3 regions of the Streptomyces sp. NPDC051364 genome follow, and region 2 is predicted to be linked to each of the others. Evidence: riboswitches for the same ligand, from Rfam matches in the RefSeq annotation. Region 2 holds a riboswitch; each other region holds the start of a gene.

Region 1 (5,317 bases), on a different contig from region 2:
CGTCTTCGCCGCCATCATGTTCACCCTCGCCCGCGTCGGCCCCCGGCTGAAGCGGGAGGTGCACGCCGCGGCGTACGGCGTCTTCGCCGGCATCGCCGTGGGCTACCTGAACAGCCTCACCGACCACTCGGTCCTCCGCTCGAGCTGGATCGGCCTGATCACCGGCGTCGGTGTCGGACTGGTGGCGTTCTACCGCTTCTACGAACGCGAGGCCTGAGCCGGAGGCAGAGGCAGGCGCCGGTCCCCGTACGGGAACCGGCGCCTGCCCGTATTCCGGGGGTCAGTCCTCGGGCGAGGACTCGGAGCCGGTGGCGGAGGTGGCCACCGCGGCCACGGAGGCGGCGGGGGCGGGGGTGTCCTCGCCATCGGTCCCACGGCTCGGCGGCTTCGCGGCCGGCGGGGTGTAGCGGGTGACCTCGGCGCGGAGCATGGCGTTCAGGGCGGCGTACGGGTCGATGGGCATGCCGGAACCTCACCGTGTTCAGGGGGTGTGTGGGGGTACGCGCTGCTGCTCGGCCCGCTCAGCAGCGCAGGACCACACCCCGCACCGTCCCCGCGGACGGCACTGGCCCGGCCGTCCCGAACGAGTCGGCGCGCATCGCCTGACCGGTCTGTTTCACGTGAAACACCGGCCGCGGCAGCTGCCGTACACCCGGCAGTCCGCGCACGACCAGGCGTACGGCGGGCCGCACTTCGGGATCCGTGGCCGGATCGGACTCCCCCTCGACGGGGGCGCCCGGCTCGCTCGGCGCGCCGGACCCGGTGCGCTCGAGGGCGGCGGCCGCCGCTGCGGCCGTCGTGACGGGGGGACCGGACGCGAACAGGCACAGCAGCACGACACAGGCCGCCGAAAGGGCCCTGGCCAGTGCCGTGCGTGCATGCCGTGTCCCGCTCATGCGAGGGGTCTGCCCCGATACGCCGGGTGACTCCCCGACCGGACCGCAGAAGCCCCCGACCGGGGGACGAAGACACCCCCCTCGGATGACAGGAAGCCGAGGCGGCTGCCGGTGCGCGGGGCGGTCGGGGGCGGTCGGGGGCGGTGCCGGCGGGGTCAGCCGGTGCGGTGGCGGCCGGTCAGCCGCGCCAGGACCGTGGTCTCACCGCTGACCAGCCGCAGTTGGGCCCGCCCGGGCCGCTGGCCGCGACCGCTGAAACCGCCGGGCGAGACACGGTCGACGGTGAAGACGGCGGTACGGCCGTCCGCGCGCGCGATCTCGACGGTCAGCCCGCGTCGCAGCTCGGCGAGGTGCAGGTCGGCGGCCGTGACCACGGCGGTGCCGACCGAGCCCGGGGCCGGGGTGTCGTGGTCCCAGGAGGCCTCGTCCCCGTCCCCGCCCAGCGGCAGGTCGACCCCCAGACTCGGGATGTGCAGCCGCAGCGGTCGTGCGGCCCGCAGCGGTGTGATGCCGGCGGCCCGCGCGGGTCGGGGCCCCTTGGCTGCGGCGTGCTGTCCGGAGTGCTCCAGCTGCTCGACGAGTCGGCGGTGACCGGACAGGCCCAGGGCCCGCGAGGGCAGCGCGTCGGCGGCGGTGGCGGCGGTGGGCCGCGCGCCCTCGGTGCTGCGCAACATCCCTATGCCGGTGCCCAGCAGAGCCACTGTCAGCACGCCGACCACCCACTTGGCGCGGGGCATGGAATTCCCTCCTGGTCCGATCCCCCCGGCTCCGGCGGCCGGGTCTCCTGAGAGCAGTGGAACCCCTCGCTGCCCGTCAGTACCGGTTACAACGCCGAAGACTGACGCGACGTCACAGGCGTGTCGACACTCCGCCCCGGACGTCTTCCCAGCTGGTGACGGGTGCACCGCCCCTGTCCCGAGGATTGCGCCGGATACGGCCGAACGAGTGCACCACGCACCGCGCACGGGTGGACGGCAGACCGGCTACTGCGGCCGCGCAGCGCCGTCGGGGTCGTTGAGGATCAGCTCGGCCAACCTCAGCAGACGCCGGAAGTGCGTGCATGCCGCGTCGTGCGGGGATGGCAGCGAGGCCCAGCGGCGCAATTCCGGCAGACACTCCTCGACCGCATCCAGCCGGTACCGGTCCAGACGGCCGCCGGCCATCAGGTACAAGAGGACGTGCCCGCACACCACGATGTCGAGGCCGGCCGCCCCGGTGGCCCCCGGCGGCAGTTCGGGAACCGGCCCGGCGTGAGCGCGCCAGAGCCGGGCGACCTCGTGGACCGCCGCCCGATGCCCGTCGGGCCCGGGCCAGCGGGGCCCCCGAAAGAACTCCGTGTCGGCGGCCGAGGGACGCTGCCGGTGCAGGATCCGCTTCTCCTCGCGCCGCCGCTCGGCGAACGCGGCCCGCTCGGCAATCCCCGCGTCCCGGCTCGACTCGAGCTTCTTCAGCGCCCGCAGCAGCGCGTCCCCGTCCCGGTCCAGGTCCCCGACGGTGCCGAGGTAGGACCAGGTCGCCTGGAACCCGAAGGGCTTGAACAGGACGACGGCGCTGCGCAATGCGCTCCGCCGGCGGGCGTGCGGCAGCGTGTGGTCCCGCACCCGGCGGGCGTACACGCTGAAGCTCATGGACCCGACCCTGTGAGTCCGGGGCGGCGCACCCGGGGCCGGGGAGGGTCAGACGAGGACGAAAACGATCGCCGCCGCCCCCATGAGGGCGGCGGCGAGGTGGATGGCCGGGTGGCCGTAGTCGCCGAACCAGAGGTGGCGGGCCAGGCCGCCGAGGGCGGCCAGGGCCGTGATGATGCCGACCTGGGCCAGCAGCGTGGCGGCGGTGAAAGGGGCCAGGAGCAGCAGAACGGTGTTGAGCCAGAACGGGACGGCGCCCGTCCAGCCGCGCCATTCCCAGATCGCCGTCTGCATGTACTACCGGCCCCCTCATCGTCAGCTCGCGGGCTGTACAGCCTCCTGGGGTGCGGCGGCCGGGGCAAGGGCCCGTTCGGCAAGAAAACCGAAGGCCAGGCCGAAAGTCGTCCACATCGCGACCTGGATGGCCACGGTCGCGAGGCGGAACTGCCAGATCAGGGCGGCCGGGAAGTCCGCCGGGACCTCGTTGATGCCGGGCAGGGCCGCGTAGGCGATGGCGACCACCGCGACGAAGCCGACCGAGGCGACGATCGAGGCGTTCCAGTTCCCGAGCTTGGGCGCCAGGCGCCGGCCCAGGATGAGCGCGCCCGCCGACAGCAGCGCGCTCAACGCGATCATCAGGATGTAGAGGGTGGTCCTCCGGACGACGGTGTCGGGGTCCCCGACGGCCGGCGGGTTGGACGGGTACTTGAGGAACGGCACCAGGTTGAAGGCGACGAACAGGCCGCCCGAGACCAGCAGGGCCGTGGCCCGAGGGCCGAAGCGGCCGATCCGGCCCAGGGCGTAGCAGAACACGAGCGCGGCGATCCCGCCGAGCGCGATCCCGTACAGGAGCGTGCCGGTGCCAAGGCCTGCCGTGGCCTGGAGGGCCCGGCTGACCGGGGCCGCCTCCTCGCCGTGCTCGTGGGCGGCGTGGCCCGCCTCCTCGATGGCGATCGCCGCGTCGACCTTGGCCTCACCGAGGACGTACGCGACGAGGAACGCCGCCACGCCGGCGAGCAGTCCGGCCAGCATGCCCCGCACCAGCAGGACGCGGGGGGAGATGGAGTTCATGGTTCGGTTCTTCCCTTGCCGAGGCGGAGATCAGTGGCAGGGGAAGCCGAGGAGGTGGCGACCGTCGTGCATCCACTCGTGGACGGTGTCGCCCTCGAAGAGCGCGGTGGCGCCCTGCTCGGCACCGACGAGGTAGAGCAGGACCAGCATCAGGACGCCGACGAACAGGGCCCAGGGGGCGAGCGCGGAGAGCGAGATCGGGGTGACGGCAGGGGCCGTCGTGGGCACGGCGGAGTGAGCCATGGCAGAACCTCCAGAGGGAACACGCGTCCCGGTCAGTGGTGCTAGCGACGACATGGCGGGTCTGACTTCTCCTCCCCCTCCGGGAGGATTCACAGTGGCGCGACCGTGCCGGATTTTCACCGGTACTTCCGTCATACCGTCGTCTTTTTTAGGTTGTCGTCCGAGACCGTACCGCGTTTACGCTCCCCTTATGAAGAGCGACGTAGTACGAGTTCAGTTCGTGAGACGTCCATTCGAGGACGCCTCACGACAGGTGCGCTTCGGCCACGGCGACCCCTGCCCGCAGTACGCGGGCCTGCAGGGCCCGGACACGGGGGAGTGGGCCGGGCGGACCCTGGACGAGGTCGCCGCCGAGGATCCGGCCGCCGTCCGGAGCTGGCTGGCGGACCCCGACTACGCGCCGCCCGGCGGGGAGTCCGTCACCGCGCTGATCGCCCGCGTCGGCGCCGCCCTCGCCGCCCTGCCCACCGGCACGCATCGCGCCGTGGTCGACCAGGCCGTCGTCCGGGCGGCCGTCGTGTCCGCGCTGGAGCTGCCGGCCGCCGCTTTCTGGCGCCTCGACGTACGGCCGGACACGGTGACCAGCCTCACCGGGCGGCTGGGGCGGTGGAACCTTCAGCTCGGACAGCCGGTCGGGAAGTAGCCGGAGCAGAACGGGCCGCAGGCAGCAGAACGGCCCGGACCCCGCGACGCGGTCCGGGCCGAACGTATGCGGGAGCCGTTACGCGACTTACGCGACTCAGGCGACGATCCAGTCGCTCGTCGCGATCACCGGCTGCACGCCGTCGCGGTGCACGGTGCCCTCGATCAGGCCGTACATCCGGTCCGCCGCGAAGTAGACCTCGTTGTCGTTCTTGAGGCCGAAGGGCTCCAGGTCGACGAGGAAGTGGTGCTTGTTGGGGAGGTTCAGGCGTACCTCGTTGACCCGCGGGCAGTGGTCGAGCACCCGCTCGGCCATCTGGTTGAGGGTCTGCTGCAGCGAGTACGAGTAGGTCTCGGCGAACGCTTCCAGCATGTTCTTGCGGACCTTCTTGTACGACTGGTCCCAGTCGTACGCGGAGTCGTCCGCGGCCAGCGCCGAGTGCGCCCAGCGCGCGGTGACCTTGGTCGCCAGGATGCGGTCGTACGCCTCCTTGAGCGTCGTGTACTTGTCCTTGATGTAGCCGTGGAACTCGGAGTTGGTCGAGTTCATCACCGTCAGGTCCTTCAGACCCGAGATGACCTGCAGGCCGGTCGTCTCGCTGTACGTGATCTGCGCGGTGCGCACCTCCTGGCCCTTGCGGACGAAGGAGTGCTGCTCCTTGCGCGTCGGGACCGGGATCCGCTCCCAGACGTACTCCTCGATCCGGATCTGCGCCTCGCGGATCGGCGACTGGGAGGAGACGAAGTGCTTCGCGAGCAGGATGCCGAAGGCCTCGGGGGAGGCGATCCCGTGCTCCTTGCCGAAGGCGTACACCGTGTTCTTGGTGGTGTCCGTGG
Region 2 (5,317 bases):
AGCGGCATCCACAGCTGTTTCGGCGCCCCGCTGGCCCGGCTGGAGGCGCAGCTCGCGCTGAGCGAGCTGGCCCGCCGCCTGGAGAACCCGCGCCTGGTCGAGGACCCGCCGCCCTACCGGCAGAACGCGGTCCTGCGCGGCCCGCGCCACCTCCAGGTTACGTGCGACGGGATCCGTCCCTGAAGCAGTGGAGCCGAGCCCGGGAGCGGGTACGGCTCAACGTGTGGCTCCGGTCCGCGGGAAGGACCGGAGCAGACGCTTCGTACGGGCAGTCAGGACCGGTCAGGAGCCGGTGAGTTCACCCCGGACCTCGCGGGCCGCCGCCACCAGGCTCGCCAGGGAGGCACGGGTCTCGGGCCAGCCGCGGGTCTTCAGGCCGCAGTCGGGATTGACCCACAGCCGCTCGGCCGGAATGGCCTCGAGCCCCTTGCGCAGCAGCGCGGCCGCCTCCACGGCGGACGGGATGCGCGGCGAGTGGATGTCCCAGACACCCGGACCCACCTCCCGCGGGTATCCGGCGCCGGCGAGCTCGTCGGCCACCTGCATGTGCGAACGCGCGGCCTCCAGGCTGATCACGTCGGCGTCGAGGTCGTCGATGGCCCGGAGGATGTCGCCGAACTCCGCGTAGCACATGTGCGTGTGGATCTGCGTGTCCGGCCGTACCCCGGAGACGGCGAGCCGGAAGGCCTCGGTGGCCCACGCCAGGTATTCCGCACGGTCGGCGGCGCGCAGCGGCAGCGTCTCCCGCAGCGCGGGCTCGTCCACCTGGATCACCGAAGTGCCCGCGGCCTCCAGGTCCCCGACCTCGTCGCGCAGGGCGAGCGCCACCTGCCGTGCCGTGTCCCCGAGCGGCTGGTCGTCCCGTACGAAGGACCACGCGAGCATGGTGACCGGGCCGGTCAGCATGCCCTTGACCGGCCGGGCCGTCTGCGCCTGGGCGTACGTCGTCCAGCGCACGGTCATCGGATCGGGACGGGAGATGTCCCCGGCCAGGACGGGCGGGCGGACGTAACGGGTGCCGTACGACTGGACCCAGCCGTGCCGGGTGGCCAGGTACCCGGTGAGCTGCTCCGCGAAGTACTGCACCATGTCGTTGCGTTCTGGCTCGCCGTGCACGAGGACGTCGATGCCGGCCTTCTCCTGGAAGGCGATGACCTCGCGGATCTCGTCCTCGATGCGCTCCTCGTAGCCGGCCGTGCCGATCCGGCCCGAGCGCAGGTCGGCGCGGGCGGTGCGGAGTTCGGCGGTCTGCGGGAAGGAGCCGATGGTCGTGGTCGGCAGCAGCGGCAGGCCCAGGAGGGCGCGCTGGGCGGCGGAGCGTTCGGCGTACGGCTGGGCACGGCGGGCATCGGCTTCGCCGATCGCCGCCGTACGGGTCCGTACCGCGGGGTCGCAGGTGAGCGGGGAGTTCGAACGGGAGGCCAGGTCGGCGCGGTTGGCGGCGAGTTCGGCCGCGATCGAGGCGGGCCCCTGGCCGAGGCCGCGGGCGAGGGTGGCGATCTCGGCGGTCTTCTGCCGGGCGAAGGCCAGCCAGCGGCGGATCTGCAGGTCGATGTCGCGTTCGACGGCGGCGTCCAGCGGGACGTGCAGCAGCGAGCAGGACGCGGCGACGTCGACCCGGCCGGCGAGGACGAGCAGGGTGCCCAGGGTGGTCAGCGACTTCTGGAGGTCGTTGATCCAGATGTTGCGGCCGTCGACCACGCCGGCGACGAGGCGCTTGCCCGGCAGCCCGCCCACCGCGGCGAGGTCCGCCAGGTTCGCGGCGGCGGCCCCGGTGAAATCGAGCGCCAGGCCTTCGACGGGGGCCTTGGCGAGGACGGGCAGGGCCTCGCCCAGCCGGTCGAAGTACGAGGCGACGAGCAGTTTCGGGCGCTCCGTCAGGGCGCCGAGCTCCCGGTAGGTGCGGGTGGCGACGTTCAGCTCGGCGGGGGTGCGGTCCTGGACCAGGGCGGGCTCGTCGAGCTGCACCCACTCGGCCCCGGCCGCGCGCAGCTCGGCCAGCACCTGGGCGTACACGGGCAGCAGCCGGTCCAGCAGCGTGAGCGGCACGAAGTCGTCGCAGACGCCGGGGGCGGGCTTGGCCAGCAGCAGGTACGTGACCGGTCCCAGCAGGACGGGCCGGGCGCGGTGCCCGAGCGCAAGGGCTTCGCGCAGTTCCGCCACCTGCTTGGCGGGGTCGGCGGTGAAGACGGTGTCCGGCCCCAACTCCGGGACGAGGAAGTGGTAGTTGGTGTCGAACCACTTGGTCATCTCCAGCGGCGCCACATCCTGCGTGCCGCGGGCCATCGCGAAGTACCCGTCCAGAGGGTCGGCCTCGACGGCGGCGCGGTGGCGGGCGGGGACGGCGCCGACCATGAGACTGGTGTCCAGTACGTGGTCGTAGTACGAGAAGTCGCCGGTCGGGACCTCGTGGATTCCGGCATCTGCCAGCTGCTGCCAGGCGCTCCGGCGCAGTTCGCGGGCGGTCTCCCGGAGGGCGGCGGCGCCGACGCGGCCGTTCCAGTAGCCCTCGACGGCCTTCTTCAGTTCCCGGTTCGGCCCCTGGCGGGGGTATCCGTACACGGTGGCGCGTACGGCCGTGGCAGCGGACTCGGTTGTCACGTGACTCTCCTTCGCGAGCATGCGTGTGCGCGTCTTGCGACGGATCCCGGGGAAACCGGGGCGAAGGAGTGACGAACCGGACGGACCACCTGTGCCCGCCTGAATGTGCACGCCGACCCGCCCACGAAGTCACCGGGATCACCGCACGCGAACGGTCGCGTGCGGGCAACGGGCAGGTCTTCGGACTCGCGGGCACGTCTCGTCGTACGAGACTCCTACTGGCCGTCGCTTCCCAGACCCGTCCGGGCCCAGTGCGTATGACGGCGGTCGTTCCCGCTCACCGCTGCGGGGCAGTCCCGGATTCCCACCGGGTTCCCTCTTGCGACGCATCCCGCCTGGAGGACGGGGCGAACCAGCTGCGGAGTCAGCCTAAGGGCAGCCGCCGGGCGGCGGACAGGTGTGATCACCATGCGGACACGGCAATGAGACGCCCCGCCCCCCGGTGCGCCGCCGCCGGCCGCCTCTGTGTGCAGGCGGCCGGCGGCGGGGACCCTTGGCAGCGGGGCCGAAAAGCGACTAAGAGAGCTTGCCGTCGTAGTCCGGCAGCTTGAAGGTGCGCTCCGCGTGCCCGCCGACCAGATCGCTGTTGTTGTTGCCGATGTTGGCGATGATCGTGTAGCCGCGGGCCTCGATCTCGGCGCGCTTGGCCGTCTTGTAGGTGCTGACCTCGCTGAAGAGATCGGGCAGGTCCCGGACGTACAGGTCCGAGACGGGGTAGCCGACCGCCTTGAGGTTGTGCTCGGTGAGGGAGTGGATGATCCCCGGTCGGGCGGTGACGAAGATGATGGCGACGCCGCGCTCGTTCGCGTACCCGGTCAGGTCGCGGACCTCGGAGATCGCCGGGGTCGGGAACGTCCAGAACCAGTGGAAGTCCGTCTCCAGCGAGGAGTTGTCGATGTCGAGGACGATCGCGGGCTTCTCGCCGGCGGGCGACTGGGCGATGCGCTGCTCGACGTACGGGCGGGCCGTGGCCATGACGGCGGCGACATCGCGCTTCCAGGTGCCGTAGTCGATACCGCGGATGAGCGCGTTGCCGCCGGGCGCGGAGGCCGTCGCCGCGGCCGGGGCGGCAGCCGGGGCCGGGGTGGGGACCGGGGCGGCTTGGGCGGAGGCGGCAGGGGCCAGCATCAGGACGACGGTGGCCGCGGCCGTGCCGGTGGCGGTTCCGAGCGTGCGGATGCGGGCGTGGGTGCTGCGCATGTGGGGGCGCTCCTCATGGGCTTCATTGGCCGAAATGACATGTACGGGGCCAGAATCCGCATGCCCGCCCTCCCTGTCTACTGACCGGTAGTTAATTTTTGGTGGCCGTCCCGCTTCACGTGGCGGTCCACCCTCCGTCGAGGGGGAGCGAGGTTCCGGTGAGGTACCCGGCATGGGGCCCGCACAGCCACACCGCGGCCGCGGCGACCTCCTCGGGCTCGATCAGGCGCTTGATCGCGGACCGGTTGAGCAGCACCTCGGACAGCACGTCGCCGGGGCCGATGCCGTGCGCGGCCGCCTGCTGCTCGATCTGGGCCTCGACCAGGGGCGTACGCACGTAGCCGGGGCTGATGCAGTTGCTGGTCACGCCGTACGGGGCGCCCTCGAGCGCGGTGACCTTGCTCAGCCCCTCCAGGCCGTGCTTGGCGGCGACGTAGGCGGACTTGTAGGCGCTCGCGCGCAGCCCGTGGACGCTGGAGATGTTGACCACCCGGCCCCAGCCGGCCGCGTACATGTGCGGCAGCACGTGGCGCAGCAGCAGGAACGGCGCGGTGACCATCACCTGCTGGATCCGGGCGAAGCGCTCGGCCGGGAAGTCCGTGATGGGGGCGACGTGTTGCAGGCCGGCGCTGTTGACCAGGATGTCCACCGCGGCGGGCAGCCCCTCTATCGCGGCCGGGTCGGCGAGGTCGGCCACGTGCGCCTGCCCGCCGACCAGTGCGGCGACGCTCCGGGCCGATTCCTCGCCGATGTCGACCACGTGCACGGTGGCGCCCGCCTCGGCCAGGGCGATCGCGCAGGCCCGGCCGATGCCGCTGCCGCCGCCGGTCACCAGCGCGACGCGCTCCCGCAGGAAAGGAAGTTGGCTCGTCATGGCTGAACAGTAGGGAGGGCGGGCAGCCGCGCCCATGGCGGCGCACACCACACTCCGGGACCCTCGTGTGGTGTGCGCCGCCATGCGCGTCGCTCTGAGGCGATGCCTGCCGTCAACGCCGCTGCGGGGAAAGGAAGTCGAGCAGGGTGCTGCTCGCATCCAGTGCGGTGCTGACGGGGCCGAAGCCTGCGGGCGGCGCAGCGGCCGAGCCGGGCCAGGTGTGGCCCGCGCCGTGCATGACGAGCAGCCGTACGGCTGCCCCCGCGGGGCCGGGCTGCCAGGTGGCGGAGTCGTAGCCGGGCTTGCCCTCCTCGGCCGGACCGCCCGCCCCGGCTGCGGTGGCGAACGCCTCCGCGCTCGCCCGGGCGGACATGGTCGCAGTGATGGGTTCCTCCCCGGGACCGGCCGGCCCGGGACTGGGCAGGCCGGCCAGGGGCCGTACGGGGTCCTCGGCCCCGTAGACGATCAGTACGGGGACCGGCCCGGTGGGCTTCACGGCGGCGGCCCCGGTGGGCAGTTCACCGGAGACCGAGGCCGCGCCCGCGACCAGGTCCGGACGCTGCGCGGCCATCCGCAGGGCCATGGAGCCGCCGTTGGAGAACCCGGCGACGTAGACCCGGTGCGGGTCGGCCCGGCCGGTGC
Region 3 (5,317 bases), on a different contig from region 2:
TGCCGACGGCGATCACGGAGCCCTCCAGCAGGCCGCGGTCGCGCCAGACTTCGAGGGCGGCGGCGCTGCGCGTGGTGCCCATCTTCGCGGCGAGGGCGGGCACGGCCGGGTCGGAGAGGGTGCAGATCACCTCGTTGTCGGCGGGCAGCCGCTTGCGGGTGACCCCGCTGGCGACCATCTGCACGTCGCAGAGGATCGGCGCGCCGGCGGTCAGGGCGGCACGCGCGCGCAGCACGACGTCGGGGGTGTAGCCGAGGTCCTGGGGCAGGTCGGTCATTCCGCAGGCGTGAATCATGCGTACCGCGACCTGGGCGACGGAGGCGGGCAGCCCGGAGAGGTCCGCCTCGGCGCGGATCGTGGCAAAGGACTGGCGGTAGATCGCCGCGCCGTCCTTCTCGTACTCGAACACTGTGTACTCGCTCATTTCTTCGCTGCGTCGTGGGAGGTGGTGCGGCGTGCGTCCGCGAGGGCCGCGGGAAGTTCGGAGGTCTGGAGGCCGCGGCGCGGGGTGCGGCCGGCCGCAGAGAGGTCGTAGCCCGTGGGTGTGGCGACCACGTCCACCCACGCGGTACCGCGGGGGTGCCCACACCGGCGTTCGCACCCGGACCAGTGCACGGGCAGGGGGCCGGTCGCACGGGTGACGGCGGCGCGCGCGTCGGCGCGTACGTCCGCGAGGGATTTGGCGCAACCGGGGCGTCCGGTACAGGCGGTGACGGACCGCCAGGGGTCGTCAGGGGCGGTGACCAGCCCGGCCTCGGCGAGGGCGGCCAGCTCTTGTGCTGCGGCGCGGGCGGGCAGGCCGGGGACGACGATGCCGCGCCAGGGGGTCAGGCGGATGCGGCCCGTGAGGCCGGCCAGCAGGCGCCACTGCGCGGTGGTCAGGCGGCCCAGCGGTGCGAGGACGCTGAGCGCGGCGGTGCCGTGGGGCCCTTCGACGATGCCGGGCTCAGGGGCCGGGGAGCGCCGGGCGTCTTCCCGTACGAGGGCGGCCTCGATCCCGGCGGCGGCCAGCCGCACACCCAACTCACCGGAGAGCAGGGCATGTTCGGCGGGCAGCTCGGCAACCCGCCAGGCCCGGGTACCGGCTTCCCGGACGGCGTCGAGGAAGTACGCGGCGGCCACGAGGGCGGCCCGGGGCGCGTCGGCCGCGGCCACGAGCAGGGCGTCCGCCGGATCGGCCGTCCACAGCAGGGTTCGGTCGGCGTCCCGGGCGACCAGGTTCACGTCCGCGGCGAGGGAGGTGACGTCGCCGCGGCCGTCGTCGAGGGCGAACAGGAAGCGGCCGGACAGCCCGGCCGCGGGCGCGCTCGTGCACAGCAGCCGGTCCAGCTCTGCGACCCAGGGCGCCACGTCGGGCAGGCCGCGCCGGTCGAGGCCGGTCAGCGGCGAGGCGACGATGTTGCGGACGCGCTCGTGGGTGGGCGCGGGCAGCAGGCCGGCGCGGACGAGCACGGACTGCAGTTCGCCGCCGCAGCCCGCCCCGAGGCCGCGCAGTTGCGCATTGCCGCGGGAGGTGAGGTCGATGTGCCCGTCGCCGAGCCGCTCCGCGGCATCGGCCAGCAGCGAGGCCGCGTCCGCGTCGAGCATCCCGCCGGGTACCCGGACCCGGGCCAGGAACCCGTCGTCCGCGGCGTGCAGCCGCAGCGCACCGGGGCAGGCGTCACCGCGGTCGCGTATGACGGGTTCGTCCCGCGATGCGGCGGAGGGGGGCTGGGGCGGCATGGCGGCGAGCATACCCACGATTCCCCCGCCCCGACCTGTGGCCGTCACCACCCACCCCTCCGCGCAGCGGTGGTGCGCGGGCGGGCTCGGCGCTCCGCGGAGCGGGGGGGGCGCGCGGGGGGTCGGGGGGCGGGGGCGGGTCCGCCGGTCGGGCGCCCGGGCGCGGGCCACCCCCACTCCCGGTCAGGGAGATCGCCACCTAAGATGACCAGCGGCGGAGCCACATGGCCCGCCGGGAGGAAGCCCGGTGCGAATCCGGCGCGGTCCCGCCACTGTGAACCCTGCAGAGCAATCCGCCGGGTGAGTCAGGAACTCCCGCTGTCCTCACTGCCCGGGGCGCGGAAACCCCGAGGAAGGCCTGCCGCCGCATGATCCTGCTGCTGTCGACGTCCGACACCGATCTGCTCAGCGCCCGCGCCGCGGACGGCCCCGTGCCGTACCGGTTCGCGAACCCGTCCCGCCTTCCCCTCGACGACCTGCCCGGGCTGCTCGACGGCGTCGACCTGGTCGTCGTACGCCTCCTCGGCGGCCTGCGCGCCTGGCAGGACGGCCTCGACCTGCTCCTGGCGCCGGCCCAGACCCGCCCGGTGGTGGTCCTGACCGGCGAACAGGCCCCGGACGCCCAGCTGATGGAGGCCTCCACGGTCCCGATCGGCATCGCGGCCGAGGCGCACGGCTACCTCGCCCACGGCGGCCCCGCCAACCTGGACCAGCTGGCCCGGTTCCTCTCCGACACCGTGCTGCTCACCGGCCACGGCTTCGAGCCGCCGGCCGCCGCGCCGACCTGGGGCCCGCTGGAGCGCACGCCCGGGACCACCGAGGGTCCGCGGATCGCCGTGCTGTACTACCGCGCCCACCAGATGAGCGGCAACACCGCCTTCGTGCACGCCCTGTGCGATGCGATCGAGGCCCAGGACGCCCAGGCGCTCCCCCTCTACGTGTCCTCCCTGCGCGCTCCGGAGCCGGACCTGATCGCCGCGCTGGAGTCGGCTGACGCGGTCGTCACCACCGTCCTCGCGGCCGGCGGCACCAAGCCCGCCACCGCCTCGGCGGGCGGCGACGACGAGTCGTGGGACGCGGGCGCGCTGGCCGCGCTCGGCGTCCCGATCCTGCAGGCCCTGTGCCTGACCGGCTCGCGCAGCGCCTGGGAGGAGAGCGACGAGGGCCTGTCCCCGCTCGACGCCGCGACGCAGGTCGCCGTGCCCGAGTTCGACGGCCGTCTGATCACCGTCCCGTTCTCCTTCAAGGAGCTCGACGAGGACGGCCTGCCCGCCTACGTGGCCGACCCCGAGCGCGCTGCCCGCGTCGCCGGCATCGCCGTCCGGCACGCCCGCCTCCGGCACATCGAGCGGCGCGACAAGAAGCTCGCGCTCGTCCTCTCCGCGTACCCCACCAAGCACTCCCGCATCGGCAACGCGGTCGGCCTCGACACCCCGGCCAGCGCCGTGGAGCTGCTGCGCACCCTCATCGCGGGCGGCTACGACTTCGGCCCCGTCGAGGAGATCCCGGGCCTGGTCTCCGGCGACGGCGACGAGCTGATCCGCGCCCTGATCGAGGCCGGCGGCCACGACCAGGACTGGCTGACCGAGGAGCAGCTGGCCCGCAACCCGGTCCGCATCCCGGCCGCCGACTACAAGCGGTGGTTCGCCGAGCTCCCCGCCGAGCTGCGGGGCAGCGTGGAGCAGCACTGGGGCGAGGCCCCGGGCAACATGTTCGTGGACCGCTCCGCCAACCCGGAGGGCGACATCGTCCTCGCGGCCCTGCGCCGCGGGAACCTGCTCATCCTGATCCAGCCGCCGCGCGGTTTCGGCGAGAACCCGATCGCGATCTACCACGACCCGGACCTGCCGCCGTCGCACCACTACCTGGCCGCTTACCGCTGGATCCAGGCGCGCGCCGAGGACGGCGGCTTCGGCGCCGACGCGATGATCCACCTGGGCAAGCACGGCAACCTGGAGTGGCTGCCGGGCAAGAACGCCGGCCTGTCGGCGGCCTGCGCGCCCGACGCCGCGCTCGGCGACCTGCCGCTCATCTACCCCTTCCTGGTCAACGACCCGGGCGAGGGCACGCAGGCCAAGCGCCGCGTGCACGCCACCCTGGTCGACCACCTGGTGCCGCCGATGGCGCGCGCGGAGTCGTACGGCGACATCGCGCGCCTGGAGCAGCACCTGGACGAGTACGCGCAGATCTCGGCGATGGACCCGGCCAAGCTGCCGGCCATCCGCGCCCAGATCTGGACCCTGATCCAGGCCGCGAAGCTCCACCACGACCTGGGTCTGGAGGAGCGCCCGGACGACGAGGGCTTCGACGACTTCCTGCTGCACGTCGACGGCTGGCTGTGCGAGGTCAAGGACGCCCAGATCCGCGACGGCCTGCACGTCCTGGGCGGCGCCCCGACCGGCGAGGCCCGGGTCAACCTGGTCCTCGCGATCCTGCGCGCCCGTCAGATCTGGGGCGGTACGACGGCCCTGCCCGGCCTGCGCGAGGCGCTCGGCCTGGACGAGTCCGCGGCCACCCGTACGACCGCCGACGAGGCGGAGGCGGCGGCCCGCGCGCTGGTGCAGGCGATGGAGGACGCGAACTGGGCCCCGGAGGCGGTGGCTTCGCTCGCCGCCGGCCACTCGGCGGACGTGGCGGCCGTACTGGACTTCGCGGCCCGGGAGGTCGTCCCGCGGCTGGCCGGCACGACGGACGAGATCGCCCACGTCGTCTCGGCCCTGGACGGCCGCTTCGTCCCGGCGGGCCCCTCGGGCTCCCCCCTCCGGGGCCTGGTGAACGTCCTCCCCACGGGCCGGAACTTCTACTCCGTGGACCCGAAGGCCGTCCCGTCCCGCCTCGCGTGGGAGACGGGCCAGGCCCTGGCCGACTCCCTCCTCACCCGCTACCGCACGGACAACGGCGAGTGGCCGGCCTCCGTCGGGCTGTCCCTCTGGGGCACGAGCGCGATGCGCACCTCCGGCGACGACGTCGCCGAGGCGCTGGCCCTGCTCGGCGTCCGCCCGGTCTGGGACGAGGCCTCGCGCCGCGTCACCGGCCTGGAGCCGATCCCGCTCGAGGAGCTGGGCCGCCCGCGCATCGACGTCACGCTGCGCATCTCGGGCTTCTTCCGGGACGCGTTCCCGCATGTGATCGGCCTGCTGGACGACGCGGTACGGCTGGCGGCGTCCCTGGACGAGCCCGCCTCGGAGAACTACATCCGGGCCCACGCCCAGGCGGACCTGGCCGAGCACGGTGACGAGCGGCGCGCGACGACCCGTATCTTCGGCTCGCGCCCGGGCACGTACGGCGCCGGCATCCTCCAGCTGATCGACTCCCGCGACTGGCGTACGGACGCCGACCTCGCGGAGGTCTACACGGTGTGGGGCGGCTACGCGTACGGCCGCGGCCTGGAAGGCCGCCCGGCCCGCGCCGAGATGGAGACCGCGTACAAGCGGATCACGGTGGCCGCGAAGAACACGGACACCCGCGAGCACGACATCGCCGACTCGGACGACTACTTCCAGTACCACGGCGGCATGGTGGCCACGGTCCGCGCCCTGCGCGGCACGGCCCCGGAGGCGTACATCGGCGACTCCACCCGCCCGGAGACGGTCAA

The links. Region 2 has a riboswitch for cobalamin ahead of metE (5-methyltetrahydropteroyltriglutamate--homocysteine S-methyltransferase). Riboswitches for the same ligand answer to the same signal wherever they lie in the genome.
Region 1: linked by a shared signal. The riboswitch ahead of AB0M76_RS02245 (CbtB-domain containing protein) and the one ahead of metE (5-methyltetrahydropteroyltriglutamate--homocysteine S-methyltransferase) in region 2 are both predicted to bind cobalamin.
Region 3: linked by a shared signal. The riboswitch ahead of cobN (cobaltochelatase subunit CobN) and the one ahead of metE (5-methyltetrahydropteroyltriglutamate--homocysteine S-methyltransferase) in region 2 are both predicted to bind cobalamin.

Annotation. Positions count from the first base shown of each region.
Region 1 is NZ_JBFBAH010000001.1:458,381-463,697, forward strand. Features, by position in the region: gene AB0M76_RS02210 (hypothetical protein) at 1-217, shown strand, start outside; gene AB0M76_RS02215 (hypothetical protein) at 281-463, opposite strand; gene AB0M76_RS02220 (hypothetical protein) at 522-896, opposite strand; gene AB0M76_RS02225 (class F sortase) at 1,052-1,633, opposite strand; gene AB0M76_RS02230 (hypothetical protein) at 1,880-2,524, opposite strand; gene AB0M76_RS02235 (hypothetical protein) at 2,573-2,818, opposite strand; gene AB0M76_RS02240 (CbtA family protein) at 2,840-3,595, opposite strand; gene AB0M76_RS02245 (CbtB-domain containing protein) at 3,626-3,838, opposite strand; cobalamin riboswitch at 3,875-4,024, opposite strand; gene AB0M76_RS02250 (histidine phosphatase family protein) at 4,059-4,481, shown strand; gene pucL (factor-independent urate hydroxylase) at 4,578-5,317, opposite strand, start outside.
Region 2 is NZ_JBFBAH010000022.1:101,141-106,457, forward strand. Features, by position in the region: gene AB0M76_RS32145 (cytochrome P450) at 1-183, shown strand, start outside; gene metE (5-methyltetrahydropteroyltriglutamate--homocysteine S-methyltransferase) at 283-2,601, opposite strand; cobalamin riboswitch at 2,755-2,973, opposite strand; gene AB0M76_RS32155 (HAD family acid phosphatase) at 3,118-3,801, opposite strand; gene AB0M76_RS32160 (3-hydroxybutyrate dehydrogenase) at 3,917-4,675, opposite strand; gene AB0M76_RS32165 (PHB depolymerase family esterase) at 4,788-5,317, opposite strand, start outside.
Region 3 is NZ_JBFBAH010000002.1:45,971-51,287, reverse strand. Features, by position in the region: gene AB0M76_RS04115 (precorrin-8X methylmutase) at 1-424, opposite strand, end outside; gene cobG (precorrin-3B synthase) at 421-1,722, opposite strand; cobalamin riboswitch at 1,917-2,058, shown strand; gene cobN (cobaltochelatase subunit CobN) at 2,091-5,317, shown strand, end outside.